One region of the Marinococcus sp. PL1-022 genome, then DNA from elsewhere that is predicted to be linked to it. Evidence: riboswitches for the same ligand, from Rfam matches in the RefSeq annotation. Region 1 holds a riboswitch; each other region holds the start of a gene.

Region 1 (10,140 bases):
ACGAGAAACGTTATTGAACAGGCGCCGCGGTTAAAAATAATAGCAACAATGGCAGTTGGATATAATAACATTGATCTGGAAGCGGCAGAGGAAAAGGGGGTTAAGGTGGCCCATACTCCCGGCATACTGACAGAAACGACAGCGGATCTCACTTTTGCTTTACTGATGACCGCAGCACGAAGGCTGCCGGAGGCCATGGACACTATCCGGCAGAATGAATGGGGGTCCTGGGCGCCGTTTGCATTTACAGGACAGGATATTTATGGTGCAACCCTGGGTATTATCGGCATGGGGCGTATCGGGGAAGCCGTGGCTAAAAGGGCTGGCGGTTTTGATATGAACATACTTTACCATAATCGTTCGCGGAAGCGGGAAGCGGAAGAACGGACGGGCGCTGTATACGCGGAGCTGAATGAACTTTTGGAGCAGGCTGACTTTATCTGCGTGCTGGCACCGGCCACCCCGGAAACAGAAAAGCTGATAAACGCGGAAGCTTTTCGTAAAATGAAAAAATCAGCTGTGTTTATTAATACCTCAAGAGGCACGACTGTAGATGAGCAGGCGCTTGTGGATGCGCTTCGGGAAGGAGAGATTTTCAGCGCCGGTCTTGATGTGTTTGAAAATGAACCTATCGGTGCAGACCATCCTCTCCTCAGCCTGTCCAATGTTGTGGTGCTCCCGCATATCGGCAGCGCCAGCGAAAAAACGCGCCGGGAGATGGCGGACATGACTGCAGATCATATTTTACAGGGGCTCCAGGGTCTTCCGCTCACGCATGAAGTGCCCGGAAAATAAAAAGCAACCCGCAAGCCTGAAATGGGCTGGCGGGTTGCTTTAGTTGTGTTATGACTTGTTCCAGGTAGCTGTACCATTTTTTTCTTCCTTCATTCGCTTGCGGAAGCGAACTGTTTCCGCGGTGATGACTCCGGAAAGCCCCAGGAGGGCGATCAGGTTTGGAGCTGCCATCAGGCCGTTCATCGTGTCTGCAAGTGACCAGACAATTCCGAACTGAACCACAGCGCCAAAGAATACAGCGATAACGAAAACGACGCGGTAGGCAAAAACAGCCCTATACGTTTTGAAAAGGTAATAAATACAGCGTTCTCCGTAGTAGGACCAGCCCAGAATAGTAGAATAGGCGAAGAAAATGAGTCCTACAGATACAATAATGCTTCCTGCAGGTCCCAGGAAGTGTTCAAATGTGGCGGCAGTCAGCGGAGCTCCGTCTAAATCACCGCTTACAAAGCTTTGGCCCATCACAAGAGAAATACCGGTAATGGAGCAAATAATGATTGTATCAATAAAAACCTGAGTCATGGAGACGAGCGCCTGCCGCCCCGGGTAATCGGTACGCGCAGCAGCTGCCGCAATTGGGGCGGAGCCAAGTCCTGCTTCGTTGGAGAAAACACCGCGTGCCACTCCGTACTGAATCACAACCCCAACGGCTCCGCCGGCTGCGGCCTGGCCGGTGAATGCATCGGAAACGATGGAGCCGACTGCGGCCGGAACGAGATCCAGATTGCCAAAAATAACAATCAGGCCACCGACCACATAAAAGACAGCCATAACCGGAACAATAAATGAAACGACCCGGCCAATCGATTTGATGCCGCCAAGAATCACAACCCCGGTTAAAATACTGAGCGCAATACCGGTGATCCAGGTAGGCACATTCCAGTTGGAGTCCAGCACATCGGCAACAGAGTTGGATTGGACAGTGTTGCCGATCCCAAATGCGGCAATTGCAGCAAATACGGCAAACAGGACGGCCAGCCATTTCCATCCGAGCCCTTTTTCTATGTAGTACATCGGTCCGCCGGCCATGCGGCCGCGTTCATCCTGAACCCGGTACTTCACAGCCAGAATAGCTTCCCCGTATTTTGTAGCCATTCCAAATAGTGCACTGATCCACATCCAGAAGACAGCACCCGGGCCGCCGATCACCACAGCTGTAGCAACGCCTGCGATGTTACCGGTCCCGACAGTCGCAGCCAGAGCGGTCATCAGCGATTGAAAGTGGGAGATGTCCCCCTCTGATTTTTTGTCCTGCTTGGAAAAGGCAAGCTTTAAGGCATAAGGAAGAGTAGAAAATTGCAAAAACCCTAAACGAACTGTTAAAAAGATACCTGTCCCCAAAATAAGAATTAAAAATGGAGGGCCCCACACAATGCCGCTGATGGTGGTAAGTAATTCTTCAACGCTGTTCATAAAACCTGACATATGTAACAACTCCTTTCCATAATGTAACTGTACATAAGATGTTATAAAGACGTGAACAGTTTGTTAGAAAAGTTTACTATAAAAATAATAAATTGGGTATATGTTTTGTAAAAATTATGAAAATTTCCAGGGGAGAAAAACAACAATTTCTTTAAAAGATTTAGAATATGATGTTTTAGGGAGAAAAGATTCGGGCATTCGTATAGGTAGACGTAATCGGATGAAGGAGGACTAGACAATGAAAAAAGTAAAAGTAGATGAAGTTTTTACAGAGGAAAAGGAACAGCTCCGTTATACAGATGGTGAATTAGAGGTCCGTGATGATAACGGAGAGGATTGGGAAGTGAAGCTGTACGGAGTCGAAAATCAGCGTTTCTTCACAGATGCCCTGAAAAATAACGAAAAGAAGCATTTAACATTTGAAACTGATAAAGGAAGCATGTACGGCCTCGTGTCCGTAGAAGCACTGGACAATGCCGGCGTGGCTAACGAAGACGTAGTAACGCTTGTAGGCACCGGACCGTTAAACGGTTTTTCGTAAGACAGAAAATAATTAAGAGTAAATAGCGGTGCAGGTGCTACAGCCTGGATCGTTATTTTTAACTTAAAGAGGGAATCATTTAAAATACTAAAGCATAAAGCAGGCAGCCGGTTTAATGGCTGCCTGCTTTATGTACATATTACGAACCGCTGCACGGGAGCTTGACTGGCGGATAGCCCTGCTCGCCTCTTCGCACCACAGCGTAGCCGGTGACGGTAAAACCATTTTTAAGCAGCAGCCGGGTGCTTAGATTTCTTGAAACCTTATCAGGAGCAACGAGAAACACTTCTTTTTTCGGAACGGTCTGTAAATGTCGTTTTAGATACGGATACGGAAGAGCAAACGCTCCACGTACCGGGTTGCGGTCTGATTCCTGGTATTCGCGGACGTCCAGAATGTGGGCACCGGTCTCCTGAATTTGAGGAAGGGAAGAACAAGGAACGCGTAAAACGGGCATCCAGCGTTTAAATGCCGGTATCATAACGAGAACAATAACAACTATGGTAATACTAAGCCAAAAAAGCATCAACGCACTCCTCATTCCTTTCTTATAGCGATTCATATTCTATATTTTTTTACAAACAGATTCAAGAACTTTGCTTACGCTGCTTTTACACTTACCCCTTTATGGATCACCTATAACAATTTCATGCTATTAATTATTCTTAGGAAATTCAAGCATATTGGTTTCAGGGGGAAGTAATTTTTGATAAGGTTAATACAGAAAGTAGGAGGTGAAGCTTCCATGCCAGAAACAGAAGAAAAAAGAGAATTGGAAGAACGAGTTTGGGCGGAACTGGAAAATGTAATTGATCCGGAGCTCGGTATTGATATCGTAAACCTGGGCCTTGTGTATACAGTAACAGTTGATGACGACAGACAGGCGAATATCGAAATGACCCTGACTGCAATGGGCTGCCCACTTGCAGGTACAATCGTTAACGATATTAATTTCGCCATGAATGATCTGAAGGAATACGGAGAAATCAGCGAAGTGGACGTGGATATTGTTTGGAATCCACCTTGGAGCAAGGACAAAATGTCCCGTTACGCAAAAATCGCTTTAGGTATTCCGGATTGATGAAAGGGAAGCCGGTTGGAGCAATCCAGCCGGCTTCTTTTTATTCTGGCATTATTTTCACTAGTCAGAAAAAATAAAATTTTCGGTTGAAATGCACTGGAGAATGGTTTATTATGTAAACATACTCAAAGGAGGCATTATTGTTTTGACAAACAGTCAACTGAACACAACTGAAATGATCGACAAAGGGATGCAGCAGTCTCACAGCATGAGCGTAGAGGAATCGGTTCGCACGATTGAAAACATCATGCAGGTCGAAGCAGCACGTCAGCAGGACTATGAAGACAATAAAATTGAAAATTTGTAAGTAATGAAAAGCGCGGACCATAATGGCCGCGCTTTTTGACGTTTATATGCTCTCCTGGCCCGTTAAAATAACCGGGCCTTCTTCTGTGATCGCGATAGTGTGCTCGTACTGGGCGGAATAGCCTCCGTCCCGGGTGGTGGCGGTCCACCCGTTGGAGGTCATTTTGCTCTGCCAGCTGCCGGTGTTGACCATTGGCTCGATCGTAATAACGTGGCCCGGTTTTAAGCGGCCGCCTTTGCCCGGGGCGCCGAAATGAGGAATCTGTGGATCTTCGTGGAGAGTAGGCCCGATGCCGTGTCCGGTAAAGTCCCGGACGACCGAAAATCCTTCGTTTTCCACATATGCTTGAATCGCGTGACCGATATCGCCGATCCGGTTACCGGCTTTGGCCTGTTCAATTCCTTTATATAAAGATGATTCCGTAACCTTCATGAGTCGTTCGAGTTCATTGCTTACTTCTCCAACAGCATAGGTCCAGGCGGAGTCTGCCAGGGCTCCGTTTAAATTCACAACCATATCGATTGTAACAAGATCACCGTTTTCAAGAGGGCGGTTCCTTGGGAAACCATGACAGATTTCATCGTTTACCGAGGCGCAGGTCGCGTATTTGTATCCTTGAAAGCCTTTTTGTTCAGGCGTGGCACCGTGCTCTGCCAGAAATTTTTCGGCAAAATCGTCAATTTGTTTTGTGGTGACACCAGGTTTGATCATTTTGGCGATTTCTTTATGACAGGCAGCAAGAATTTTCCCCGCTTCGTGCATAAGTTCAATCTCTCGTTCTGTCTTTAACGTTACCATCGTCTGTCTCCTTTTATTCAGTATCAATTACTATTGTAAAACATTCGTTTAAGAAATGCATTGTTTGATGATTTCCTTTATAATTGCAGAATTGCACGATAGAAATGGGGGAAATTATGAACCAACAGAAATGGTATGTACAGATCAGGGACAAGTTTTGGTTCGTTCCAGGCTGCTACGGTATTCTTAGTTTGATTATAGTAATAGGAGCTTCTATTATGGACCAGCAGCTGCTGCGCCCTGTTTATAACAATGTGCCTTCTATGCTGCTCGTAGAAAATAACACTGCTACTTCCCTGTACAGTGCATTAGTAACGGCATTGCTGACGCTGACCACCATCAGCTTTTCTTCGATAATGGTCGTACTGACAACGTATGCGACACAGTTTACGCCAAGAGCCCTTCAGGATTTTATGAAAAGCCCGACGACGCAGCATACGCTTGGGGTGTTTACATTTGGAGTGCTGTTTACCCTGGTAAATATGCTGCTCTTTTCAACCGAAGGTAACAACCAAATTTTGATGCCAATGCTGACAGTTCTTGTGGCGCTTGGCTGTCTGGCTTTTTTTATAATCTTTATTTATCACTCTACCCAGTGGCTGCAGGTAAATCATTTAATCAGCAACATACGGGCCGATGCTTCTAAGGTGATTCGGGATGCATACACATATTCCGGAGTGAACAGCTTCAGCGAATGGAGCGATGATTTCCGGAATGACGAAGAAACCATTGTTCATGCCGAACGGTCAGGGTATACCAATATGGTGAAAATGCCTGAACTGATTGACTGGGCCCGGCAGCAGGAAGCCGTCGTTGAATGCTTGTTTCAGGTGGGAGACTATGTTCATCAGGGCGAGCCACTATTTCGCTACTGGTCAAAGTACAGTTTATCCCCGGAAATATTAAGAAATTTTTTATTGGTGGGAGAAGAGAGAAGCAATGTTCAGGACATCGAATTCTCCATGCAGAAAATTGTAGAAATAGCGCTGCGGGCCATTTCCCCGGCGATCAACGATCCACATACAGCTGCCAACTGTATAAATCGTATTGGCGCGCTGCTTTCTGAACTCAGCTATGAGCACAGAAATGATCAATACTTTGCTGACAATCAGAATGAGCTGCGGTTATTTATGCCTGTAAAGCCCTTTAGAGAATATTTATATAAAAGCTTTTACCAGCTCAGGCTTTACGGCCGTGAAGATATTTCGGTAATGGCGGCCTGCATGGAAGCACTGACGATGCTTGTGAAGACTGGAGATTCGTCTGTGCTAAAGGAAGTGGAATCATTTTCCCGTTACATGGAGCAGGCGGTCGATGAGGAACAGCTTGCGGACTGGGACAGGGAATACTGGGAGGAGCGTGTACAGGAAAAGGATACAGCTCTGCATCAGGCACTTACAAAAAGTAAGCAGATAACTTGAAACAGCCAGTAACGTGTGTGTATGATATATAAATGAAGTTCAACACGAAAGGATGAAAGATCAAATGAAAGTAGCAGCTATTGTAGGAAGTATACGTCAGGAATCCTTTAACGGAAAATTAGTGGAGTACATGCAGGACCGTTACAGCGACATCATGGATATTGATATTTTAGATATCCGCGATCTTCCGCACTATGATCAGGACGAGGAAAGCAATGCTCCGGACTATGTGCAGGAGTACAAGCGTTCTGTACGTGAAGCGGACGCCGTACTTATTGCAACTCCGGAATACAATGGTTCAATTTCCGGCGTGCTTAAAAATGCTCTGGATTGGAATTCCCGGGTCGATTACGACTTTGCCGGCAAACCAACCATGCTGGTGGGAGCTTCTCTTGGCGGCCTGGGCACCGTGAAAGCGCAGATGCATCTGCGCCAGATTTTGAGCGCTCCGGGCATGAGTGCAAAAGTACTTCCCGGAAATGAAGTGCTTATTGGAGCTGTGCATGAAAAAATGGACGAAAACGGAAACTTAACGGACCAGGGCACAATTGATTTTCTCGATAATGTCGTAGCCGAATTTGAACGCTTTTATCAGGAAGCAACGGCTGTAGCCAACCGGGCATAAAAAGGATCCCTGCAGAAATATCTGCAGGGATTTTTTTACGCTTTTGGAGCTTCGGTCTGTTCGGTTTGCAGATCTGTTCTGCTCCATCCAATAAACAATAAAGCTGCTGCGCCAAGAACACCGGCGACCAGGTATGGAAGATGGGCTGATAATGAATTACCGATTAATCCCGACATGACCGGTGCAAAAGCAGCACCAAGCCAGCGAAGGAAATTATATGCTCCGGAAGAAATACTGCGCTCGTAAGGCGAATGCTCCATCACATGGCTGGTAAATAAAGAATTATTCAGACCGGAAAATAATCCTGAAAGTACGATGAACATAATCATTAATATTGAGGAGGACGCAAAAAACAATCCTAAAAGCGTTAAAATAAAAGCAGAGAGGGTGAACGGCAGTAATTTCACAGGAGTAAACCGCATCTCAAGCCTTCTCGATAAAACAGCCGAGCCGAAGGCCAGGCATAATCCCCATCCAAAAAAGACGAGACCGATTTGAATAGAAGTTAAAGATAAAATTAAAGGGGAGTAAGCAAGCACGACAAAAAAACCATAATAATAAAACATGCCGGCAAGCGCACCCTTAATGAACGGCCCGTGTGTAAAAAGATGACGAAGCTCCTGCCATCCAGCCGTAGCTTTAGCTTTTTTAGGAGCGGGCGGATGGACGAAAAAGATAACTAAAATAAAAGCGATAAGCATTAAAAGACTTGTACCAAAAAAAGGAGCACGCCAGGATAGATCCCCGAGAAGGCCGCCTACAAGCGGACCGCCGGCGAGGCCCAGGCCAATTGCCGCCTCATACATACCTACCGCTGTTTCCACGCTCCTCGAGAGAGCGATTAACAGGGTCATAGCAGTGGCGAAAAACATGGCGTTGCCAAGCCCCCAGCCGCCGCGAAAAAGGGCCAGTTCAGTAATGCCTCCCGCCACACTGCAAAGCAGGGCGAAGGCTGTAACGATCAAAAGCCCGGCGCTCATCAGCCGTTTATCACCAAACCGGCTCGAAAGGATCCCGGCAGGAATCATCATGCAGGCCATAACTAAAATATAGGACGTAAAAAGCAGCTCCACCTGCCAGTGAGAAGCACCGATAGAAGCCGCGATGGAAGGAAGGACGGGGTCCACGACGCCGATACCCATAAAAGCTAAAAATGTGGCGAAGATCGTAATCCACCGTGCCCTGGTTTGAATATTCATAAAGCAGTCACTTCTCCTTATTGAATGAAGATAATACGTTGTCAGCTTGCTTTTTCAGATTTTCCATTTCCGTTTTAAACGTTGTCATCTGATTGATTTTTTGGTCGAGCATATCAATCTGGGCCTGAAGGCTATCAGAAATTTGTTTCAAATCCTCGTGCTGCATCGTCGTTTCCTGTACCGACTGGTAGTGGCTATAGACTGTTTTTACCTGCTCTTTCAAATCGAGATACTGCTGCAGCTCCTGAAGAGAAAACCCAAGAACCTCCTTTGCGGTTACTACATTCTGCAGACGTTCAATGTCCTGGTCATCGTACACTCTGGTTCCTTTTTCTGTACGCTCTGGTGCTGATATAAGACCAATCTGTTCATAATAACGTATTGCACGTTTCGTTAAGCCTGTGGTTTGAGCGGCTTCTTCAATTTTGTACAGCATGCATCACCCTCCTGATAAATTTCATGATATAACCTTAACGTTAACGTTATATTTTGTAAAGGCAAAATGGGACTTTGACTTTCTGAAATAATGTGATACAGTGTAGACAACTTAATAGGGAATCCGCTAGGGGTGCCGGTAACGGCTGAGATAAGGACTATCCTTAATCCCTTTGAACCTGATCTGGTTAAGGCCAGCGTAGGAAAGTGGAGACGGTAGAATACGTCTATATCAGAAGCAGCAGCTTTATAACAGCGGACGTTTATTCGAAGCCACTCCACCAATGGAGTGGCTTTTTTTGCTCCATTGGTCTTTACTGCCCGTAGTGGTTCCCTCCTAATTTAAAGGAGGAAGTAACAATGAATTTTTCAGAGCTGTTATGGCAGGACACAGAGCACATTTTTGAAGCCTGCTGGGAAAATCCATTTGTGCAGGGCATCGGGAAAGGAGATATCCCAAAAGAAGCTCTTATCCATTACGTGAAGCAGGATTTTGAATACTTAAATGCCATGAGCAAGGCAAAAGCAATTGGGATAACAAAATGCACGTCCAGAGAAGACATGATCATGTTTAAAGATACCATTGATTTTGTGTTAAACAGTGAAACGCACCCGCACCATAATTTATGTGCGCAGGCGGGAGTGGCTTATGAAGAATTGCAGGGCTACGCGCTTGCCCCGGCTTCCCAGCATTATGTGCTTCATATGCTGCACCATGCTGAAAGGGGCACACTTGGCGATGTGATTGCGGTAACGCTCGCCTGCCCGTGGGTGTATTTGTATGTGGGTGAAAGGCTGATGAAAGAAGTGAATCCGAACGCGGGCCATCCGTTTAACGACTGGATTCGTTTCTACGGAGACCGTGAGGAGCGGGAAATGTACAAATATATTGACCGCCTTGATGAGCTGGCAGAAACAGCCACAGAAGAAGAAAAGCAGCGTTGGCGGACGTTATTTATGGAAGGGTGCCAGCTCGAGTATATGTTTTTTGAGGACGCGTATCATGCAAAAGACTGGCCCTTTGCCAGAACATTAACAGACGGAAAAAAAGCTTAATGATAAACAAACGCTTAAACCTCAGGGATATCGTCGTTATCTCATTTATTTCAGCTGTTCTTGGTGTCCTTTATCTTCTTTGGGTACTGCTCGGACAAATTGTTACGGGCGTCCTCGGGCCAGTTGGGGGCGGGCTGATGGCAGGCTTCTGGATTCTCGCTCCGGTAATATGCGCCTATATCATTCAAAAACCAGGAGCGGCGCTGCTGGCAGAGCTTATTGCGGCTGGCACTGAAGTTATGGCCGGGTCTGTGAGCGCGGGAGCAGTGCTCGTTCTCGGCTTCACGCAGGGGATTGCCGCAGAAATTATTTTTGCCATGTTTTTCTACCGAATCTTTCGTCTGCCGGTATTAATGCTTGCCGGAATGGCAGGGACGTCTGCTGCATTTTTAACCCAGTATATTCTTTATGGATTCAGTCAGTACGCAGGTTCTGTTGTTGTATTTATGCTGGTAAC
Region 2 (10,140 bases), 1.6 Mb from region 1:
ACTCGACGAAGTAATAAATGATATTCTGCCGGTCGTGAAAAAAGAAGCCGTCGTTGTTGATATGAGCTCTGTTTCCCCCGTGGATTCCAGACGCTGGGCAGAAAAGCTTCAGGGAAAAGAAGCAGCTTTTCTGGATGCACCGGTAAGCGGCGGGGAGCCGAAAGCGATAGACGGTACGCTCTCCATCATGGCTGGCGGGGGCGATCACGCCTTTGCCGCTGTCTATCCAGTTCTTCGAGCTGTTGGCACAGACGTCACACACGTCGGCGAGGTGGGCGCCGGTTCCACCACGAAGCTTGCCAATCAAATATTAGTCAATGTCACAATGGCAGCTATGTCGGAGGCCGTGCTCCTTGCTTCCAAGGCAGGAGCGGACATTGATAAAGTATATGAAGCTATCCGCAACGGACTGGCCGGCAGCAGTGTGCTTGATGCAAAAATTCCGAAAATTCTCGAACGGGACTTTACTGCAGGCGGACGGATTGACATTAATTTAAAGGATCTCTCCAACGTGCTTCAAACCGGGAAATCCCTAGGGGTCCCCCTGCCGCTTTCGTCGGACGTGGCTGAAATGTATGAGTCCATGGTGGCGCACGGCAAAAAATCCGACGATCACAGCGGTGTGCTCCAGCATTACGAAATGCTTGCGAACTATTCGGTGCCAAAAGGAGGAAAATACGAATGACACAGATCAATGATTATATTAACTCCCTTCCAGATTATGATGAAAAGAACGTCGATGCTTTATTTAAGGAAGCAGCCCAAAACATACCTCATAAAATCATCTCCCTCGACGATGATCCCACAGGCGTGCAGACGGTCCACGGCGTACCGGTATACACAGACTGGGAGGAGGAGACCATTCGGGAGGCATTTGAAGACGCGCGGCAGCTGGTGTTCATTCTTACAAATTCGCGATCCTTCTCTGAAGCCGAAACAACGAAAGTTCATACCGACATCGCAGAGCGAATCGCCCGCGTGGCCGAAGAAAAAAATCAGCCGTTCCTGCTGATCAGCCGGGGAGATTCCACCCTGCGGGGCCACTACCCGCTTGAAACAGAGGTTTTAAAGGATACACTAGAAGCCCGGACAGGCAAGGCTGTGGACGGAGAAATTCTTCTTCCTTTTTTTGAACAGGGCAACCGGCGGACCGCCTTCGACGTGCACTACATTCAGCAGGGGGAAGCCTTTATACCCGTGGCGGAAACGGAATTTGCCAGAGACCGGATGTTTGGATTTGCTTCAAGTCACTTAGGGGAATATGTAGAAGAAAAAACAAACGGCCGATTTAAAAAGGAAGACGTTATTTCCATTTCCATCGACGATCTCCGGGCTCTCGATTTCGAAGCGATCGAAGCTAAACTCGAACAGGCTGCCTCCTTTCAAAAGATCATCGTCAACGCTGTGAGTGAAACAGATGTAAAAGTATTCTGCACCGCCCTGTTCCGGACCGTGCAACACCAAAAAAACTTTCTGTTCCGGACGGCGGCTACATTTACGAAAGAAATTGGCGGCATCACCCGCAAGCCTTATTTAGACGCGGGCAGTCTCTTCGAGCATCAAAGCAGCAATGGCGGCCTCGTTATTATTGGTTCCCATGTGCAAAAATCGACGGAGCAGCTTGAAGCTCTAAAACAGCTGACCGAGGTTCAATTCGTGGAATTTTATTGCCCTGCCGTGATGGATGAGGAAGCATTTCAGAGGGAAACCCACCGTGTTCAGCAAATTGTTGATGACTCCGTCAAGCGGGGGACTACGGTGTGTGTCTACACTTCGCGGGAGCGTATTGACTTAGAGGAAAATAGGAAAGAAGAAGAGCTGGCGCTATCCGTAAAAATTTCCGATGCAGTAACAAGCTTTGTGAAGAACGCTGCTCACCAGCCGGCATTTGTCGTTGCCAAGGGCGGTATTACATCAAGCGATGTCGGCACGAAGGGGCTGCTCGTTAAAAAAGCAGAAGTGCTCGGGCAGATTGCTCCCGGTGTGCCCGTCTGGCAGACAGATGCCAACAGCCGTTTTCCGGAAATTCCATATGTAATATTTCCGGGAAATGTAGGGGAAAAAGAAACATTAAAGCACGTCGTACAAACCTTACAAGAGCATATATAACACAAAGGACCGGCGGGTCAGCTCATCAAACTTCCCGCCGGTTCTTCTATTTTTCGTGCTTTTCTGCTGGCCCATTCAAACGGCTGCGAAGCTCCCCTGCAGCCTTCTCCGGCTCGTCTGCCAGGCTGATGGCGGAAATCAGCGACACTCCGTCAGCCCCCGCCTCCACAATATCAGCGGCGTTGGAGGCGTCGATGCCGCCAATCCCTACAATTGGAAGGGTGATTCCTTCAGCCCGGAGCCGGCGGATGCCTTCAAGTCCGACTGGAGCTTTGGCATCTTCTTTCGTATCAGTCGCAAACATCGGACCCACGCCCAGGTAATCCGCCCCGTCTGCAGCGGCCCGGTGCGCTTCTTCAACAGTACGCACAGACACTCCAACCATCATACGGGAAGGGCAGCGTTCCTTGACTTTGGAGGCCGGATCGTCCTCCTGCCCGATATGAATCCCGTCTGCTTCAAGCCGGATCGCCATGTCCACGTCGTCATTTACAATAAACGGAACATGAAAGGCAGCACATTGAGCCTTCATCTTCCGGCCCAGCCGCCACTTTTCCTCTTCGGGCAGCGCCCCCTGGCCCTTTTCGCGGAACTGGAAACACGTGATGCCGCCCTGAAGAGCTTCCTGCAATACCTGCTCCGGATTTCTTCCGCCCGTATTGTTGCTTCCCATAATAAAATACAGCTTCAGCATCTCTTTATCCATGGTTTCAGCCCCCTATGATTCCTGTTTGACGCGGATATAGTGGCGCAGATCCATTTCCTGCGTTGCATGCAGGGCATTCAATAGCTCAATTTGAAAGGAGCCCGGGCCTTCCCTTGTCGTTAAGCTGCCTGCGATTTCCGCCGCTGCGCCGTAATAGGCAAGCGCAGCTGCCACTGCCCCGGCCGAATGCTGGACGGTTAAAAAGGAGGCTGCGATCGAGCTGAGAAGGCAGCCGGTGCCGGTTACTCTTGTCAGCAGCGTGTGCCCATTCTGCACGATAAACACTTCCCCCTGATGAGCAACCGCGTCTTCCACTCCGGTCACCGCTGCAATTGCTCCAAACCTTCTAGCAGCTTCTTTCGCGAGCATGGGATTATCTGCTTCCCCCGAAGCGTCCACGCCCTGGACGTTTCCGCTTTCACCGAGCAGCGCGGCCATTTCTCCCGCGTTAGCCCTGATCAGTGCCACATCCAGTTCTTCGAGCAGCGCCAGGGCCGTTTCCGTACGGTAAGCAGTTGCTCCGGCACCTACCGGATCCAAAACGATCGGAATCCCTTTATCATTCGCCGCTTTCCCTGCGATGCGCATTGCTTTCACCTGTTCCCGGTTCAGCGTGCCGATATTTAATACGAGCGCATTCGCCGCTTTAGCCATTTCCGCTGCTTCCTCCGGGGCGTTTGCCATTACCGGGGATACGCCCATGGACAGCAGTCCATTCGCGGTAAAATTGGTTACTACTGTGTTCGTAATATTATGAATCAGCGGCCGCGTTTTTCGTACTTCCTCAAGCAGGCTCATAACTTCCTTTGCTTTCATGCCGATCCCTCATTTCTTTATTTTAGTAGTTGATCGAGTGGAACGCGCGCTCCCCAGTGATTGACCGGTCCATTGCCTTTACCGATTTCAAGAGGGTGTGCAATCGCATTGGTAATATATTCCTTGCTTTCCTGGACTGCTAAATAAATGGACTTACCCCGCGCAAGCTTTGCGGCGATCGCGGCTGATAGTGTACAGCCTGTGCCGTGCGTGTGCTTGGTATCTGTCCGGGGAGAACGGAAATAATGAATTTCCCCATCGACGTACAAAATATCAACCGCATCCTCCTTCATATGGCCGCCTTTTACAAGCGCTGCCCTCGCCCCCAGTTCGTCAACGATTGTTTTTGCAGCTGTTTCCATCTCCTCCAGGGAATGAACCTGAGAGTCCGTCAGACTTGCAGCCTCTGCCATATTCGGCGTAACGACCGCGGCCAGAGGGAGAAATTCATTTTTCATTACCTCAAGCGTCTCCTTCTCAGCCAGGGGATCTCCGCTTGTGGCCACCATCACCGGGTCAATAACTACCGGCAGATCATATTTTTTCAGCATGTTCACCGTGGTGCGGATCATATCCGGAGTCGCGATCATCCCGGTTTTGACCGCATCCGGCATAATGTCATCAAATACGGAATCCAGCTGGGCCTGCAGCAGGCTGGTGCTCATATGCTCCACCCGCTGGACCCCGGTCGTGTTCTGTGCGAGAACGCTCGTAATAGCAGACATTCCATAGGCTTCACACTCCTGAAATGCCTTCAGGTCAGCCTGGATCCCGGCCCCGCCGGTGGGATCTGTTCCGGCGATGGTTAATACTTTAGGTACTTGTGGCATTCGTTGTATCCTCCTTAACAAGGAATCCTGCTTTAGGTTCAAAAAAAGCTCACTCCCTGAAGTAGAGAGTGAGCTTTGGCGTATACGTACGTATTTGTATAAAACGAAGCTCCACTTCCCTACGCTGGTACTACCCAGATCAGGTTCGAAGGGACCAAGAATGGTTCTTGTCTCAGCGCAGGCGCCCCTAGCGGATTCCTTACTATTTTTCTTAATCGTACGTGACACATAGTCCTAATGTCAATTTTTTTCATCATCGCCGGAATTTTTATTTTTGTCCGGATTCTTCGATGAACGGTCCCGTTCTTCTTTTTCCGAGTTACCGACGATACGTTCGAGAAGGTATAAAATTTCATCCCGCGATAAGTCTTCGCGGTTTTTATCCTCTACATTTTCAGGTTCATTACTTTCTTCTGTATTTTCATTTTGCTGCTGGTCTTCATCTTTTTTTCGTTCTTCCCCGTTTTGTTCTTCCTGTTCTCGTTTTTCCCGTTCCTTACGTCTTTCCTCTACTTCCCAGCCGTACATGTAGCCTCCGTCCGGCGTAGCGAATTTTTTATTCATGCTTCTTGTTTCCTTGGTAAATAGAGTGTAGAGCGTTGGAATGATAAACAACGTCAGGAACGTACTGCTGATGAGACCACCGATGACCGCAATACCCATTGGCTGCTGGATTTCTGAGCCTTCCCCAAACCCAAGGGCAAGCGGCAGCACACCAAGAATGGTCGTAAAGGCCGTCATCAGTATAGGCCGTGACCGTTTTTTCACGGATTCAATAACGGCTTCTCTTACCGGCATGCCACGCTCCGCCAGCTGATTCGTATAATCAACAAGGACAATCGCGTTGTTGACGACAATACCTGCAAGTACAATTAAGCCGATAAACACAGTGATACTGAGAGGTGTCTGGGTTGCAAACAGGGCAAGCATCACACCGATGATCACCAGTGGTACGCTGAACATAACCACAAATGGATATTTGAATGATTCAAACTGGCCGGCCATCACGAGATAAATGAACACTACCGCCAGCAGGAAGGCAAACACAAGGCTTTGAATGCTGTCATCGAGAAGCTCCTGTTCGCCGGAGAAGTTCAATGTCGTCGCCGCTCCGGTATCTACGTCGTCGATCGTGTCTTCAATTAACGTAGAGGTTTCATTCAGGCTCGTACCGGTGCCGTACGTAACTGTAAACTCAGTGCTTCGCTCCTGATCGAGCCGGTTAATAACTGCAGGCCCCTGGCCTTCTTCAATTTCAGCCACATCACTTAAGCTGACGTATTCACCCTGCGGCGTAGCAATCTGCAGATTTTCAAGGTCCTCCTGATTTTCAAGGGAATCCTCTGCGTACTGCACGTTCACGTTCAGCGGCCCTTCATTATCCGTCTGAATCGTCGACGCCACTTCTCCGCTTGTCGTACTGTTCACCGTCTGGGCGATTTCAGCCGGGGTCAGGCCATTATCCTGCGCCTCGTCTTCATTAATCTGCACCTGGATTTCCGGAGCAGTCTCTTCATCTGAGGTTTCTACATTTCGAATCGTATTTTCATTTTCAAGCTCCGACTGCACTTCGTCTGCATCTTCAGCGAGCCGCTCTTCATTTTCGTTTGAGAGCGTAAATTCCACGGAGTTGGCTTCTCCTCCGCCGATGGCTGCTGAGGAGGATAACGAAATATCTGCCTGCTCGTCAGTGTTTTCCACATCGGATTCAATCTCTTCAATCATTTCCTCTGTCGATATGTCCCGGTCTTGCAAATCCTCCATCGTAACTGTAATGGAAGCTTCATTGGAGCCCGAGCTTCCGCCGCCTCCGGCTGCAACGCCACTGCCGCCCGAGCCGACCACTGCCATATAGCTTGCAATCTCGTCCTGATCTTCAAGTACGCTTTCAATTTCGTCTACCGTTTCTCCGGTCGTTTCCAGATTTGTGCCATTTTCCTTTTCAACATTAATCGTGAAAAAGCCCTGGTCTGTCGTCGGGATAAAGTTCACCCCGGTCTGGGCAATGCCGCCGGCTCCGCCGAGCAGCAGAAGCAGCGTCAACAGCAGCGCGACTGCGCGGTGGCCGAGCACCCAGCGAATCGAGCGGTCCAGAAATCTCATCGGCCGGGAGTTTTCACGCTTTGCTTCCCGGTCTTCCGGCAGTGGCTTCAGGACACGGCTTGCAATCATCGGCACTACCGTGACAGCTACAAGCAGGGAGGCAAGCAGACTGAAGGCTACCGATAGGGCAAACGCCTGGAAGATCTCGCCGACAATACCGGAAATAAAGACGATTGGTAAAAAGACGGCTACTGTTGTCAGGGTCGAAGCTGTAATCGCCCCAGCCACTTCCTTTGTACCGTCGAGAGCCGCCCGCTTAGGGAGCTTCTTCATCGATAGGTGCCTGTATATGTTTTCAATAACCACTATTGCGTTATCGACAAGCATCCCGATACCAAGGGCCAGACCGCCCATCGTCATTAAGTTTAAGCTCACATCGGTAAAGTATAGAAACGCAAATGTCACAATGACCGAAAACGGTATCGCAATACCAATAATGAGCGGCGTCGTCAGGTTTCTTAAGAAGAAGAAAAGAACAACCATGGCGAACACGCCGCCGGCAATCAACGCAAGCGCTACGCTGTTAATGGACTGCTGAACGTAATCCCCTTCATCATAAATGATCGTCGTCTCGAGATCATTGTACTGATCTTCTTCAAGCAGGTCGTCCAGCGTCTCATTAAAGTCCGTGGACACCTGGGCCGTGTTGGCATCTGATTCCTTCAGCACTGTCATTTGAATGCCCGGCTCCTGATTCACTTCGGTATAGGCTGTCTGTTCCTCGGTCGTGCGTTCCACTTCACCTACATCGCTGACAGTGACCGTGTCCCCGGATTCGTTCTGTCCGACCGCCACTTCCTGCAAATCCTCCACTCCGCCCAGTTCGTTGACCGTACGGGTCGTTAATGTGCGTTCTCCGGAGGTGATCGTTCCACCCGGCTGCGTAATATTACTTGCCTGTATGGCATTAGTGACGTCGGATTGGGTCACATTATTGTCTTCAAGCGATTCCTGGTCCAGCGAAATTTCAAATTCTTCATCCAGTCCACCGCTTGTATCAACACTTGCAACCCCTTCGGTACGTTCAAGTTCGGTTACAATATCTTCCACCTGGCTCTGCGTTTCAGCCAGGTCGTTTCCTTCAGAAAACGCAGCCATCTGAATCATGCCCTGAGCATCCGGGTCAAACTCGATAAACGACGGATCTCCGGCATCATCGGGCAGGTTGGCGTTATTCATGGCATTGTTAATTTCCTGCTGCACATCCTCCACCGAAGTGCTCCATGAGAGCTCAAGCAGCACAAGACTTGTGCCTTCCTCTGACTGTGAGGTCATGCGGTCCAGTCCTTCGATGGTGGAGAGCTGTTCTTCCATCGGTTCTGTGACACTGCTTTCAATTTCTTCCGGACCAGCACCCTCATAGTTTGTCGCTACCGCCGCAACCGGCGGTTCAATTTCTGGAAAAAGCTGCAAAGGCAGATTCGTCAGCGATACGAAACCCATCATGATAAATAAAATCATGCCGACAATCGTCAGTTTCGGCCGCCGGATAGATGTGCGGGTAATTTTCATGCATCGTTCCTCCATTGGTATGTATATTTCGATAGTTCATCGTCTAAACTGTTAAGTAACTTAACTACACAAACAACCTTAAACGACTGGATGGCTTCCGTCAATGAAGATGCACGAGCGGCCTGCTTCTTTTATTTTTTATAAGCGTTATTGATTTCTTCCTCAAGCCGGTGTATAACCTGGTTTGCCTGCTTTAACTCTTCAAGCGGTATTTTGGCAATATACTGGTCAACCACATAATGTTGAAAATTTGTCAATTCTTCTTTGAGCTTTCGGCCCTTCACTCCATATACGAGGTGTGTTTCTCTCTTGTTTTCTTTGTTGGCAGCACGGTAAAGAAGATCTTCTTCTTCCAGACGCTTCATGGCCTGGCTTACAGCACTTTTTGAAATACGCAGCCGGTGAGCCATTTCTGTCAGTGTCAGCCCCTCATGCCGCAGATTTATAAAAAACAGTGCTTCCTGGCGGGTAGTTAAATGCAGCTCGCCAAGCATCGGAACCTCCGGCTGCAGCAACGTACTGATATTTTCAAGCGTGTTTACCGCCTGTTCGAACAGCTTTCTGTGTGTAGATGGTTCCGTTTCGCTCATTTCACTCATCCTTTTCTCTCAGCTTTCTTTGCAGAAGCCTGCGGCTGTTCATGCATATAAGCGCCCACGGCCCCGCTGAATTCTCCGTAGGGAAGAAAGCATGGTTCTTTTCCGCGGAGCTTCGTATAGCCGCCAATAATTTCTTTTAAATGATCGTGCTTATCAAAGGTGGAACCAATATACACTATGGAATCGGTGTTCAGCCGATCGGCCATCTGCACACTCATCGTCGTAATCGTCTCACCAATCATGCGTACAACAGCAGCAATGTAGTCTTTATTTTCATATTCATTGTTTTTCATATTCATAATATTTCCGAAGTTGCTGGCCGTAAGATCTCCGGAAATCGGAGGCTCTTCATCAGTATAAATATCCTTTACCTTGACGTTCAGCGACCGTCCGTCCCCTTCTTTTCCAAGGCGCAGAATTTCTTCATACGCCTCTATGCCAGTGAGAAGATAGGAAAGACCAATAAGCGTGCCTCCTCCCATTCCACTGCCGCCGACCCTTTCGTATTCCTCCGGACCGGCAAAATGTATCGAGGTTCCGGTCCCGACATTGGTAATAATATACGTCTGCCCGTAGGTATCGTCTTCATTAAAACGCTGCCGCAAATATGAAACGCCCTTACAGGTAGCTTCAAACTCACTGATGGGCTCTGCTGACCAGGGCAGAGACTTCCGCAGTGTTTCTGCTTTCCCTCCTGTAATATGAATAACTGGATTGTCGACCCGTTCTTCAATCCATGCCTGTACCTTCTCCATATCGGTTAGAGGTATTTTCTGCAGCTCCCATTCGTCATTCACACGGTAAGCAATTTTAATCAGCGTACCTCCTGCATCAATACCGACTACTTCATTTTTCATTCTTCTCCCCCTGTCCCACGTTCAAATAGTTATATCTTCTGTCGTCTCTTCGTATTTTATCCTACTTCCTCGCGAATTGAAAACGATGCAGCATACTGCTCCTTCCTGTTTTTCTCAAAATTATCAGTTTCCTGCTTCGCATTGGCGTTAATTTTGTTAAAATAATACTACTGCCTAATTTGCAGGCATCTATAAATTTAACAAGGTCCTCCGTTTCAACATAGAGGAAGAATGGGGAAAGCAGATGGGCTTCGAGATATTATCCATTTTCTTAGCAATATTATCGGTTTTTAATTTATTTTTCGCCTTTGTCATTATCTTTATCGAAAAACGCAACGCCACTGCCATCTGGGCCTGGATTATGGTTTTATTTTTCATCCCTTTTTTAGGCTTTGTGCTCTATTTAATTTTTGGGCAGAACCTGACCAGAAAACGGCTTTTTGACTGGGCAGATATTGAAAAGATCGGAATTGAAGAACTGATTCAGGAGCAGATGCATACACTTCGTAACGGCACCTTCCAATTCTCGGATTCTGTTTCCTCCAAGCACCGGGACCTGATCTATATGCAGCTCGCAAACGATGGGTCGGTGCTGACGAAGGAAAACG
Region 3 (10,140 bases), 1.6 Mb from region 1:
AACAATTCCATCTGTAGAAGGCAGAAAAGTCTCGGTGATGATCATTATCTTCATAGAAGACAACTCCCCGTTTTTATTTCCAGCTCACACTCGGCAGTACATTCTCTTCGATTACCCGCTCTTTATGCGCAATCACCGCTTTTAAGATGTGGCGGATAACGTCATCTGTTAAAAAGTGCGGCTCCAGTCCCAAGTCTAAAAGATTGGTGTTTACCGCTTCCAGGAAGTGCTCTTCCAGCTCTACCCGCGGGTTTTCCAGATGGTCCACATCAACATGGTAGCCTTCTTCTTCGGCTACCTTTTTCACCCGTTCAGCGAGTTCGAGTACAGAGAAATCTTCAGTGAACTGGTTGAACACACGGAACTCTCCAGGTTCAGCCGGTTTTTCTGCCGCAATTTCCACACAGCGGACCGTATCTTCAAGGTTCAGGAAACCACGGGTCTGGCCTCCCTTTCCGTAAACGGTCAGGTTCCGTCCGATGGCGGACTGAATGATAAAACGGTTCAGCGCTGTTCCAAAAACTCCGTCATAGTCCAGACGGTTAGTAAGTACTGGGTCCATGTTGGTTTCATTCGTATCCAGGCCGTAAACGATGCCCTGGTTTAAGTCTGTCGCACGGATGCCCCAAACGCGGCAGGCAAACATAATGTTATGGCTGTCATGCACTTTCGATAAATGATAGAAGGAGCCTGGCTGTTTCGGGAACGGAAGGCGGTCCTTGCGGCCCTTGTGCTCTACTTCCAGGTAGCCTTCTTCAATTGGAATATTCGGCGTGCCGTATTCTCCCATCGTGCCAAGCTTAATCAGGTGGCAGTCCGGCGCCATTTCTTTAATAGCATAAAGCACATTCAAATTCCCTACTACGTTATTGACCTGCGTGTAGACTGCGTGCTCGCGGTCTATCATCGAATAAGGAGCCGAGCGCTGTTCAGCAAAGTGAACAAATGCTTCCGGCTGTTCCTGTTCCATAACCTGCTGCAGGAAATCGTAATGCTGAAGATCACCTTCGTATGTACGTATTTCTTTTCCTGTCAGCTCTTTCCACTTCGCCACCCGGTCTTCAAGGCTTGCAATCGGGGTGATCGAGTTGGAATGAAGCTCGTCGTCAATCTTTCTACGCACCATGCTATCGATAATTGATACATCATGACCCTGCTTTGATAAGTAAAGCGCGGTCGGCCAACCACAAAATCCATCTCCACCTGCAACAATAATTTTCACGTCAGTTACCTCCACATCATTTAATACAATCTGATAATTCTATGGGTATCTATAAGGTAATTCCTACCTCGTAGAGTGCAAGTTGCCATCGTATATGTACATCCGAGTAGAATTCCCATCGAAACAATACCACTCTCCTTATATTAACGCAACTATTAGTCTATATACCACCGTTATTCTATCATACTAACTAATCATTGCAGCTGTCACAGCCATAATTCATAAAAATTACATAAAATTTTATCGAAAAGCGAAGGAATCCTGTTCAGCGGCGCGGGCCCTGGAAGAGCTTTGGATAAAGGGGCTTTTTCCCTTTAACAAAGATTTGAAGGGACACGCCGCCGCTGGCTTCCGGAGCTGGACAGATAGAAAAGCGGAGGAGCCTTGCTCAACCGCGACAGGTACTTCCCAGTCGTGCAGGGCAGCCTGCTGCCCGAAACCGGCTGGAAAGTAACCCCGAGCGGTTAGGCTCCGGAGCTGGACAGACAGAAAAGCGGAGCCGACCTGTATGACCGCCCCGGACGGCTGGCGCGAGCCTTGTTGGAAGCGTCGATAGACGATGAAACAAGGATGAAGCCAATGGCCCGGGCGGTCGGGAGGCGGAGCTGGACAGACAGAAAAGCGGAGAATAGATATTAACCGAACTGACCTGCCTCGTGCGGGCCTCAAAGCTGAACAAAATCCGGAAAAGATTCACTTTTCAAAAGAGAATTTTTCCGGATCTTCATCAACAGCAATTAATATATTATGTTCGTTTAGCTTTTCACTCAGATCGCGCGCTTCTTCATCACTGTATCCAAGCTTTGTTAATCGTTCATAAATATCCGATGCACCGTTTCGGAAAAACTGTTTTACGAACTCCACCGGACTTGTAGCGTCTGCTTCTGTATCACTTACTTTTAGTTCTTTCGCAGTCGCTTTTTCCGCCTCAAGAGCCAAAGCATAAATCTGTTCCTTTTGGATCCCCTGCATCTTTAATTTATCTACAGCCTTCTGTGCTTCTTCTACGGATACAAAAATACGAGCGGTAGGCAATAGTTCCCCCTCCTTGCAAGGAATATTACCACTCCGCCCGTAAAATGAAACAAGGAATATTTATCCTCCAATATATCTCTGATACAACGATCTTGCCTCCACTTCCCCGGAAACCCCGTGAATAATGGCTCTTCCGTCTTTAAAGAGCACCATCCGCTTGTTTTCAATATTTAACACCAGCAGATGCTGATTCGCTTTGGAGATGTGCTGCTTATGAACGTCCGCCGTCTGCTTCAGTGACACCTGCATATCAGGAAGAGGCTTCACCTGTACCGCGTCCCTGCCGCACAACGTCTCCGCCTTGCTTCTTCCACTCCATGCGAGCGCCGGATACGCTGGCGATGCCCCGCAGGAGGGACAATCCTCATCCTGCAGCGAGTCTACCTGAATGGAAGAACTATCGTTCGACCATACATCAAACGACCACAGCGTTCCTCTGAGCTGTTCAAAGGAATGAGTAAGCAGCTTCATCGCTTCGGTCACCTGAGCGGCGCTTACGAATTGGACGGCCGGGGCAATAATACCCACCGTGTCACACGTTTCCCCTTCCATTGGGATACCCTTCATCAGGCAGCGCAGGCACGGCCCCTGTCCCGGCCTTACGGTGTAGCTCAGTCCGTACGCGCCTACACAGGCTCCGTAGATCCAGGGGAGCCGGTGCTTCAACGCTGTATCATTAATCATCAGCCTCGTTTCCATATTATCGAGCCCATCGATAATAAGATCTGCGGGCAGACAATTTTCAAGCACGGCCGGATCAGCTTCTCCGACAATGATTTCAATAGAAGCATCACTGCGGATATCGAGCAGCCGCTTTTTCGCCGCTTCTGCTTTTGGCGTCCAGGCCTCGGCGTCGGCTTCCGTATAAAGCTGCTGGCGCTGCAGATTGCTTTCCTCCACATAATCCCGGTCAATCAGCGTTAATTTTCCGACCCCTGCGCGTACGAGGGTTTCGGCGGTTAAACTCCCAAGAGCTCCGGCACCTACCACTATGACGTGAGCCTCATGCAGCCTTTCCTGCCCTCTCCGGCCGATTCCGTGAAATAACCGCTGCCGGGAAAAACGTTCTTCCGTATTCAAATGCTGAGGCCCCCTATAGGGCTGCTTGCCTGGGCATAGAATTTTTTATCAATGCGCCCTGCTTCTGCGCCAAGTGCTCCGGCCCTTACTGCCAGTTTCATCGCCTCTGCCATTTTTACAGGATCGCCCGCTCCTGAAACTGCTGTATTCAGCAGGATGCCATCAGCACCGAGCTCCATTGCATAAGCAGCATCCTTCGGGCTCCCAATGCCGGCATCTACAATCACCGGAACCTCCGCCTGTTCAATAATATGGAACAGGTTGTACGGATTAATGATTCCAAGCCCCGTGCCTATAGGAGAGGCCCCCGGCATTACTGCATGAACACCAAGCTCCTGAAGCTTTCTCGCAAGTACAACGTCATCGGACGTATACGCAAGGACGGTAAACCCTTCATTCAGCAGCTGCTCCGAGGCCCGGAGCGTTTCCACCGGATCCGGCAGAAGCGTTTTGTCGCAGCCGATCACTTCTACTTTAATCATGTCACACATATTCGCCGCCTCTGCCAGCTTCGCTGTCCGTACTGCCTCTTCAGCTGTTTTGGCCCCCGCTGTATTTGGGAGCAGCCGGTATTTGGATACATCCATCTGTTCAAATGGATCTGGCTGGCTGCTGTCAAACAGGTTCATTCTCCGAACGGCGAAGGTCAGTACCTCCGTTTCCGATGCTTCTACAGCCTGGAGCTGGGTCTTAGCGTCCTTATATTTTCCGGTGCCGAGAAATAAATTCGATTCGAATGTCATATTGCCAATATTAAGCATTCGTTCATCCGCCTCCTACAAAATGAATAACTTCAATTCTGTCCCCGTCCTTTAAACCTTCCTGCTGATGAAATTCTTCAATCACAATAGTACCGTTGCGCTCCACCACTGTTTTTTTGTGGGCGATCTGAAGCTCTTCCAGTAAATCGGCTACAGTTGTGCTGTTCTCAATATTCTGTAATTGACCATTAAGCGTGATCTGCATGAATAACTTCTCCCTTTCGTATTTGAGGATCTACGGCAAACAGGTGCTTCCAGTCTTCGCGGACGCTTTCTCCTTCGATCCGGGCAGCCATCCATTGTCCGCTCAGTGCTGAAAGCAGAATACCGTTTCTGTAGTGCCCGGTCATCACCCACAGGCCACGGCTGGTCTGTCCCATATATGGCAGTCCGTCTCCTGTCTGCGGCCGGATGCCGCTCCAAAATCTTTCAATGCTTGCATGCTTCAGACCCGGTACTAAATGAACAGCTGCTTTCATCAGCTCCTGCATCGAGGCTACACTGACTCCTGTACTCGAGTCCCCGGGCTCTTCTGTGGCGCCGATAAAGATTTCCCCGTCCCTTTTCGGAACAATGTATACCTCCGGCGTGTGCAGAGTGTGTCTCAAATTCTCATGGGGCATCCGTACGGACAAGCACTCCCCTTTTACCGGATAGAGCGTAAAATCCTTTTCATCCAAAAGCTCCACTCCGGCGCTCCCCCCGGTAAAAACCACTTCTTTTGCTTCAATCATTCCTTCCTTTGTTTTCACGCCACAAATCCGGCCGTCAGCTTCTAAAAAACGGTCCACAGAAGTGTTTTCCCGTATAATTGTCCCGCAGGCCCTTGCTGCTTCAGCAAGGGCTATTGTCCATTCATAGGCCCGGAGCTGTCCGTCCTTTGGGATGGACCAGGCGCCCCGGATGTTTTTGGAAAGCGCCGGTTCCCTGCGCAGGGCTTCATGTGCCGAAAGCCACTCCGCGCCGTAGCCGCGCCCTGCAGCCCGCCGGTATTTATCTTCTCCCGCCTTATCCCATACAGGCTTCAGCATTCCGTTGTTCACGTAGGAAACATCCATTCCACTGAGCGCTTCCACTTCGGGGACCATCTCTTCAAACAGCTCCCGGCTTTCCAGGGCGAATTCCTGAAAAAGGTCAGACCCCTCCCACTCGGATTGCGCTCCGAGCATGCCGGCAGCCGCTTTTGATGCCCCGGCAGCAATGGAGTCTTTCTCGATTACCATTACGCGGCGCCCGCGTTTGCTTAACTGATAGGCAAGCGAGCATCCCTGCACACCTGCGCCTACAATAAGAACTTCTGTATCAGTCTTCATTGTTATCACTCCTTAACCGGGCTCTGAGCTTTCCGGCTGCTTTTCCGGGCTCGGCAGCCTCATAAAAATATGCAATGGCTGCGACCCCGGACGCTCCATAGTTTATACACTCCACTGCTTTGTCAGCGTCAATTCCTCCTATGGCAATTACGGGGATCCGTACGCTTTTCGCCACAGCCTCCAGCGCCCGGAGCCCTCGCGGTAATTTCCCAGGTTTACTGCCGGAGGCAAACACATGCCCAAAATACAGCCATGATGCTCCCTGCTGTTCACTGTTTTCCGCCGCTTCCACCGAGTGGACGGACTGACCCCAGCCTGCGGAGACCGGATAGATCGTACGACGCTCCGGCAGATGGGCACCGGCCAGGCCGTATGCAGCAGCAAGTTCGGGTTCATCATTTATGATCAGCTGCTTCGGGGCAGCTCCTTCCTTTAACACCCATCCAATGGCCGTTTCTTTTTCACGCCTTGTCCATTCGGGCGCCCGTACATGCACGTAGTCAACGAGCCCACTCAGCTCTCTCGTTTTTTCCCACCAAGCTGTCAACGGTATATCCGGCGGCGATACGGCGTGGATGCAAGGCTTCGGTTTATTATCCATAAAAAAACCTCCTTCCAGAAGGAAGGAGGCTGCCCGTTAAAAGGTTCAACATGGCTGCTTCCCTCCGCTGGATCTCCAGATCAGGTTCAAAGGGTTCCGGATAGTTCTCCGGTCTCAGCCTCAGCAGGCACCCCCAGCAAATATAATATTTTCCCACAAAAAACCCCGCCTTCGTTAGAAAGCGGGGGAGATAGTCGTATCAGCATCTCTTCCCCACTTCCCTCCGCTGGTATAATCCAGATCAGGTTCAAAGGGATCAGCTTTACACTGTCTCAGCCAACAGGCACCCCTAGTGGTTTGATATTACTTATATCATAACGCGGTACACCTCTTCCGTCAATTCACCCCCGAGTTTTACGCCTGGAAAATCGACAGCACCACCCAGAGGGAAGGGACGCTTAAAAGAGTTGTCACCAGTGTAATACTCGAAACAAGCTGAGGGTTGGAATCAAACTGGACGGAAATCATTGCCATCGTTGCTGCACTCGGCATCGCTGTTGAAACAACCAGCACGGTCGTCAGCGTATCGCTCGTCTGCAGCAGCAGAGTAATCACATAAGCAAGAGCCGGGGCAAATATAAGCCGCAAAAACGTGCCTGCACTTACAAGCTTCCAATCCATGCGTTTTACGGATATGCGTGCAAGCTGCATGCCCAGTATAATCATAACTACCGGAATCGCTGCGCTCGCGAGCATATCAAGGGCTTCATAATAGGTCGCACCGATCGGTATTCCTGTCAGCTGGAAGAGGATGCCCGCAAGCAGTGCATAAAATACCGGCATCCGCAGCACCGTGCGGAACGCGTCGGCTGCATCCATATTGGCGCTGTTTGCTATATAGACGCCTACAGTATTCATCAGCATCGTCTGGATAACCATAAAAACGATAGAGTAGGCAAAGGCTGTATCGCCAAACGCAAAAGCGATTAAGGGAGCACCGTAATTGCCCGCATTCATAAACACAGTGGACAGCATCATGCCGGTTTCATTGGCTTTTGGCCATTGACGCAAAAAAGACACTAATTTGATCAGCCCGGTCATGACCGCCAAAAATATCACAGAAAACAGAGCCATCGACAGCATATCGCTGTTCAGCTCTCTTTCATAGAAAGTCCGGAAAACAAGTGCGGGCGTCAATACATAAAGAGCGACAGCCGACACCGGCCGAATATCCACTGCCTGTCTTTTCTGCAGCAAATAGCCAATCGTAAATATTAAAATGATTGGGATCAATACATTGATCAGCACACTCATGCGGAGCCCTTCCTTCTTTCCTTAAATTTAATGCACCTTAATACCGGCCACTTTCCGCTAGTAATCGTGTCGGAGCATCTGCTTTAAAATACGCTTCTCTTTACGCGATACAAGAATATACAAATAATCACCTGCATTGATTACCGTCTCACCAACTGGAGTGACCAGTTCATCGTCTCTTACAATCGCGCTGATCAGCGCAGAGGCTGGAAATTCAATGCTTTGAAGCGTCTGGCCGACAATCGGTGTCGCTTCATTCGTTTGAAATTCCATAATTTCTGCGTTTGCTTTTCCAAGTGACACCAGCTCCAGGGAATGAGTCGGCGCTTCCCGGAGCGGACCGGACAGGTGAAGCCACTTTGCTAATGGAGCGATAGTCGCTCCCTGGATCAGCGCAGATGTCAGCACAATAAAGAAGACGACGTTAAAAATCTGGCTGCCCGACTCCACACCGGCTACGATCGGGTATGTAGCCAAAATGATCGGCACCGCCCCGCGCAGTCCCGCCCAGGATAGAAATATATTCTGCTTCGGCTTGTAGCCAAAAAAGGAAGTCGACAAAAACGTAGCCAGCGGACGGGCCAAAAACATTAACACAGCTGATAAAATGAGCCCCATCGTGATGTTTGACCATGTCAATATATCTCTCGGGAAGGCGAGCAGCCCCAGGATGATAAACATGCTTATCTGAGACATCCATGCCATCCCTTCGTTGAACCGGTAAATCGGCTGACGGTAGATCAAATCAGAGTTTCCTATCATAAGGGCTGCTACATATACTGCCAAAAACCCGCTTGCGCTCATGCTCGAGGTCACGCTGTAGGTCAGCAATGCGAAAGCGATCGCAAACAGAGGATAAAGTCCACTTGAGTCCAGGTTGATACGGTTGATGGTCCATGAGGCTGCCCAGCCAAACAGGGCGCCCATCGCAAGACCAGCGCCCATCTGCCAGAAAAAAGCACCGGATAACAGCCAGACATTCGGCGAATCTGCCAAAATTAATTCAATAAAAAAGAGCGTTAAAAACACGGCCATCGGATCGTTGCTTCCCGACTCCGCTTCGAGGGTGGACCCCATTTTTTTATCAATGCTCCGTCCTTTCAGGGCAGCAAAGACGGCTGCCGCGTCTGTCGAACCGACTGTGGCTCCGAGAAGCATCGCTTCGAGCCAGCTCAGGTCGAGCAGCTGCTTTGCCACCACCCCCATCAGAGCAGCTGTAAACAGGACACCAAACGTGGCGAGCGTTACGGAAGGCCCCACCACCGGCCTAATGTCACGCCACCTTGTCTGAGTCCCCCCTTCAAACAGAATAATAATCAGGGCTATAATCCCGACAGTCTGGGCAAGCTGGACATTTTCAAAGTCAATAATGCCAAAACCATCATTTCCCATCAGCATACCTAGAATTATAAACAAAATAAGCGAAGGTACGCCGAGACGTGTCGAAAATTTTGTCACGACGACACCTAATATAAGCAGAAGTGCTCCTAATAATATAAATGAATCTACGTTCGCGTTTCCTTCAAACAATGCCCGTTTCCTCCTTTCCCCTGCCACAGCTGTCTATGGCTTCTTTATGTATTACTTGCATGATACATGTAATGGTTGTTTAAAAAATACTTGCATTCAGGGAGCTCTAGTCTATCTCTTCTATACCCAAAAATGCACGCATATAAAAAAGCATGCTGTTTTTGCAGCATGCTCTCTGTATTACCCAATCACATCGTAGCCGATAGAAAGGATAATTGCGAATAAAATGACCCATATAATCCAAAACATGGCGTGTTTTCTGCCTGCCCGCCGGCGGACAAACATCATTTCCATTACCCCGATAAATATCAGGGCCAGCACCCCTTTTATAATGGACAGGAGCGGGAAGCCATACAGCGCCACCATGCCCGCACCAGAAAGAACCATGATAACCACGAAAAGCCGCTCAATCATCATTGTCACTTTTTGTTTCGGAAACAGGTAGCTGATCAAAAAGAATATAATCAAAAATGCCCACGAACCTGAATGTGCCTCATACAAAATACTTTGAAGATCCATATGTTTTCCTCCTTTCATTTTTCATTGCTTTTCAGCTCCAAATGCTTCACCTGAGTGTAACTATAATCAAAATAAAGCCTGTGCTCAAGCCATAAAAGCTTTTGTTTTTGAACGTTTTATGGCGCTATCAGCTTCAGGCCCACCACAGAAGCAAGGATCACCGCAATACTTATAAGCCGGCCTGTGTTTGCCGGCTCTTTGTACCAAAGCATGCCAAACAGTGCGCTGCCTGCTGCCCCTATTCCTGTCCAGACAGCGTAGGCAGTCCCCATCGGGAGCGTCTGCATCGCAAGGGAAAGGAGAAAAAAGCTTGCTCCAAACCCGGCAGCAATTAAAAGCAGCGGCCAAATGACCCGCTTTTGGATCCATTCATTAATCATCGAAACACCAATCATCTCAAAAATACCCGCACCGATCAAATACAGCCATGTCATCACTGTCTAATGCTCCCTTCATTTGCTTTGGCACGCCCGGAGGCTGTATGAAGCCCGGCGATGCCTCCAATCAGCATGAAAATAAAGACCAGCTTGATCCATTCGAACGGCTGGCCGAAAAAGATCATATCAAGAACCGTCGTTCCGATGGTCCCAATACCGACAAAGGCCAAGTATGATGTTCCTACCGGCAGGTGTTCGCCCGCCCGGATTAAAAAGAGAAAGCTCAGTACGATAGCCACAAGCGTTCCGGCCCATTCCCATCCGGCCGAGGCGTGCTTCAAGCCCACGACCCAGAGAATTTCAAATGCTGCCGCTGCCGCGACGTTGATCCATCCCATTACAATCCCTCCTTGCCGGTGCTTTCTTAATTATTTCCCGGAAATATTCA

The links. Region 1 has a riboswitch for thiamine pyrophosphate ahead of tenA (thiaminase II). Riboswitches for the same ligand answer to the same signal wherever they lie in the genome.
Region 2: another riboswitch for thiamine pyrophosphate. It lies ahead of thiD (bifunctional hydroxymethylpyrimidine kinase/phosphomethylpyrimidine kinase); the one in region 1 lies ahead of tenA (thiaminase II).
Region 3: another riboswitch for thiamine pyrophosphate. It lies ahead of SIC45_RS12675 (thiamine phosphate synthase); the one in region 1 lies ahead of tenA (thiaminase II).

The regions. Positions count from the first base shown of each region.
Region 1 is NZ_JAWXCX010000001.1:850,352-860,491, forward strand. It holds gene SIC45_RS04330 (D-glycerate dehydrogenase) at 1-795, shown strand, start outside; gene SIC45_RS04335 (sodium:alanine symporter family protein) at 844-2,220, opposite strand; gene SIC45_RS04340 (hypothetical protein) at 2,459-2,761, shown strand; gene SIC45_RS04345 (sulfurtransferase) at 2,901-3,287, opposite strand; gene SIC45_RS04350 (metal-sulfur cluster assembly factor) at 3,507-3,842, shown strand; gene SIC45_RS04355 (hypothetical protein) at 3,988-4,149, shown strand; gene map (type I methionyl aminopeptidase) at 4,192-4,947, opposite strand; gene SIC45_RS04365 (DUF2254 domain-containing protein) at 5,064-6,368, shown strand; gene SIC45_RS04370 (NADPH-dependent FMN reductase) at 6,433-6,993, shown strand; gene SIC45_RS04375 (MFS transporter) at 7,029-8,192, opposite strand; gene SIC45_RS04380 (MerR family transcriptional regulator) at 8,200-8,628, opposite strand; TPP riboswitch at 8,747-8,850, shown strand; gene tenA (thiaminase II) at 8,988-9,683, shown strand; gene SIC45_RS04390 (ECF transporter S component) at 9,683-10,140, shown strand, end outside.
Region 2 is NZ_JAWXCX010000001.1:2,438,490-2,448,629, forward strand. It holds partial or broken gene SIC45_RS12580 (NAD(P)-binding domain-containing protein) at 1-685, shown strand, start outside; gene SIC45_RS12585 (four-carbon acid sugar kinase family protein) at 682-2,109, shown strand; gene thiE (thiamine phosphate synthase) at 2,156-2,815, opposite strand; gene thiM (hydroxyethylthiazole kinase) at 2,828-3,631, opposite strand; gene thiD (bifunctional hydroxymethylpyrimidine kinase/phosphomethylpyrimidine kinase) at 3,649-4,461, opposite strand; TPP riboswitch at 4,561-4,660, opposite strand; gene SIC45_RS12605 (efflux RND transporter permease subunit) at 4,702-8,076, opposite strand; gene SIC45_RS12610 (MarR family winged helix-turn-helix transcriptional regulator) at 8,208-8,666, opposite strand; gene coaW (type II pantothenate kinase) at 8,672-9,532, opposite strand; gene cls (cardiolipin synthase) at 9,777-10,140, shown strand, end outside.
Region 3 is NZ_JAWXCX010000001.1:2,453,091-2,463,230, forward strand. It holds gene SIC45_RS12640 (glycosyltransferase family 1 protein) at 1-54, opposite strand, end outside; gene SIC45_RS12645 (NAD-dependent epimerase/dehydratase family protein) at 74-1,222, opposite strand; gene SIC45_RS12650 (general stress protein) at 1,916-2,257, opposite strand; gene SIC45_RS12655 (ThiF family adenylyltransferase) at 2,318-3,337, opposite strand; gene SIC45_RS12660 (thiazole synthase) at 3,334-4,098, opposite strand; gene thiS (sulfur carrier protein ThiS) at 4,103-4,303, opposite strand; gene thiO (glycine oxidase ThiO) at 4,287-5,411, opposite strand; gene SIC45_RS12675 (thiamine phosphate synthase) at 5,401-6,012, opposite strand; TPP riboswitch at 6,055-6,157, opposite strand; TPP riboswitch at 6,214-6,313, opposite strand; gene SIC45_RS12680 (AEC family transporter) at 6,367-7,266, opposite strand; gene SIC45_RS12685 (potassium/proton antiporter) at 7,324-8,796, opposite strand; gene SIC45_RS12690 (DUF1516 family protein) at 8,977-9,315, opposite strand; gene SIC45_RS12695 (DMT family transporter) at 9,432-9,749, opposite strand; gene SIC45_RS12700 (multidrug efflux SMR transporter) at 9,749-10,090, opposite strand.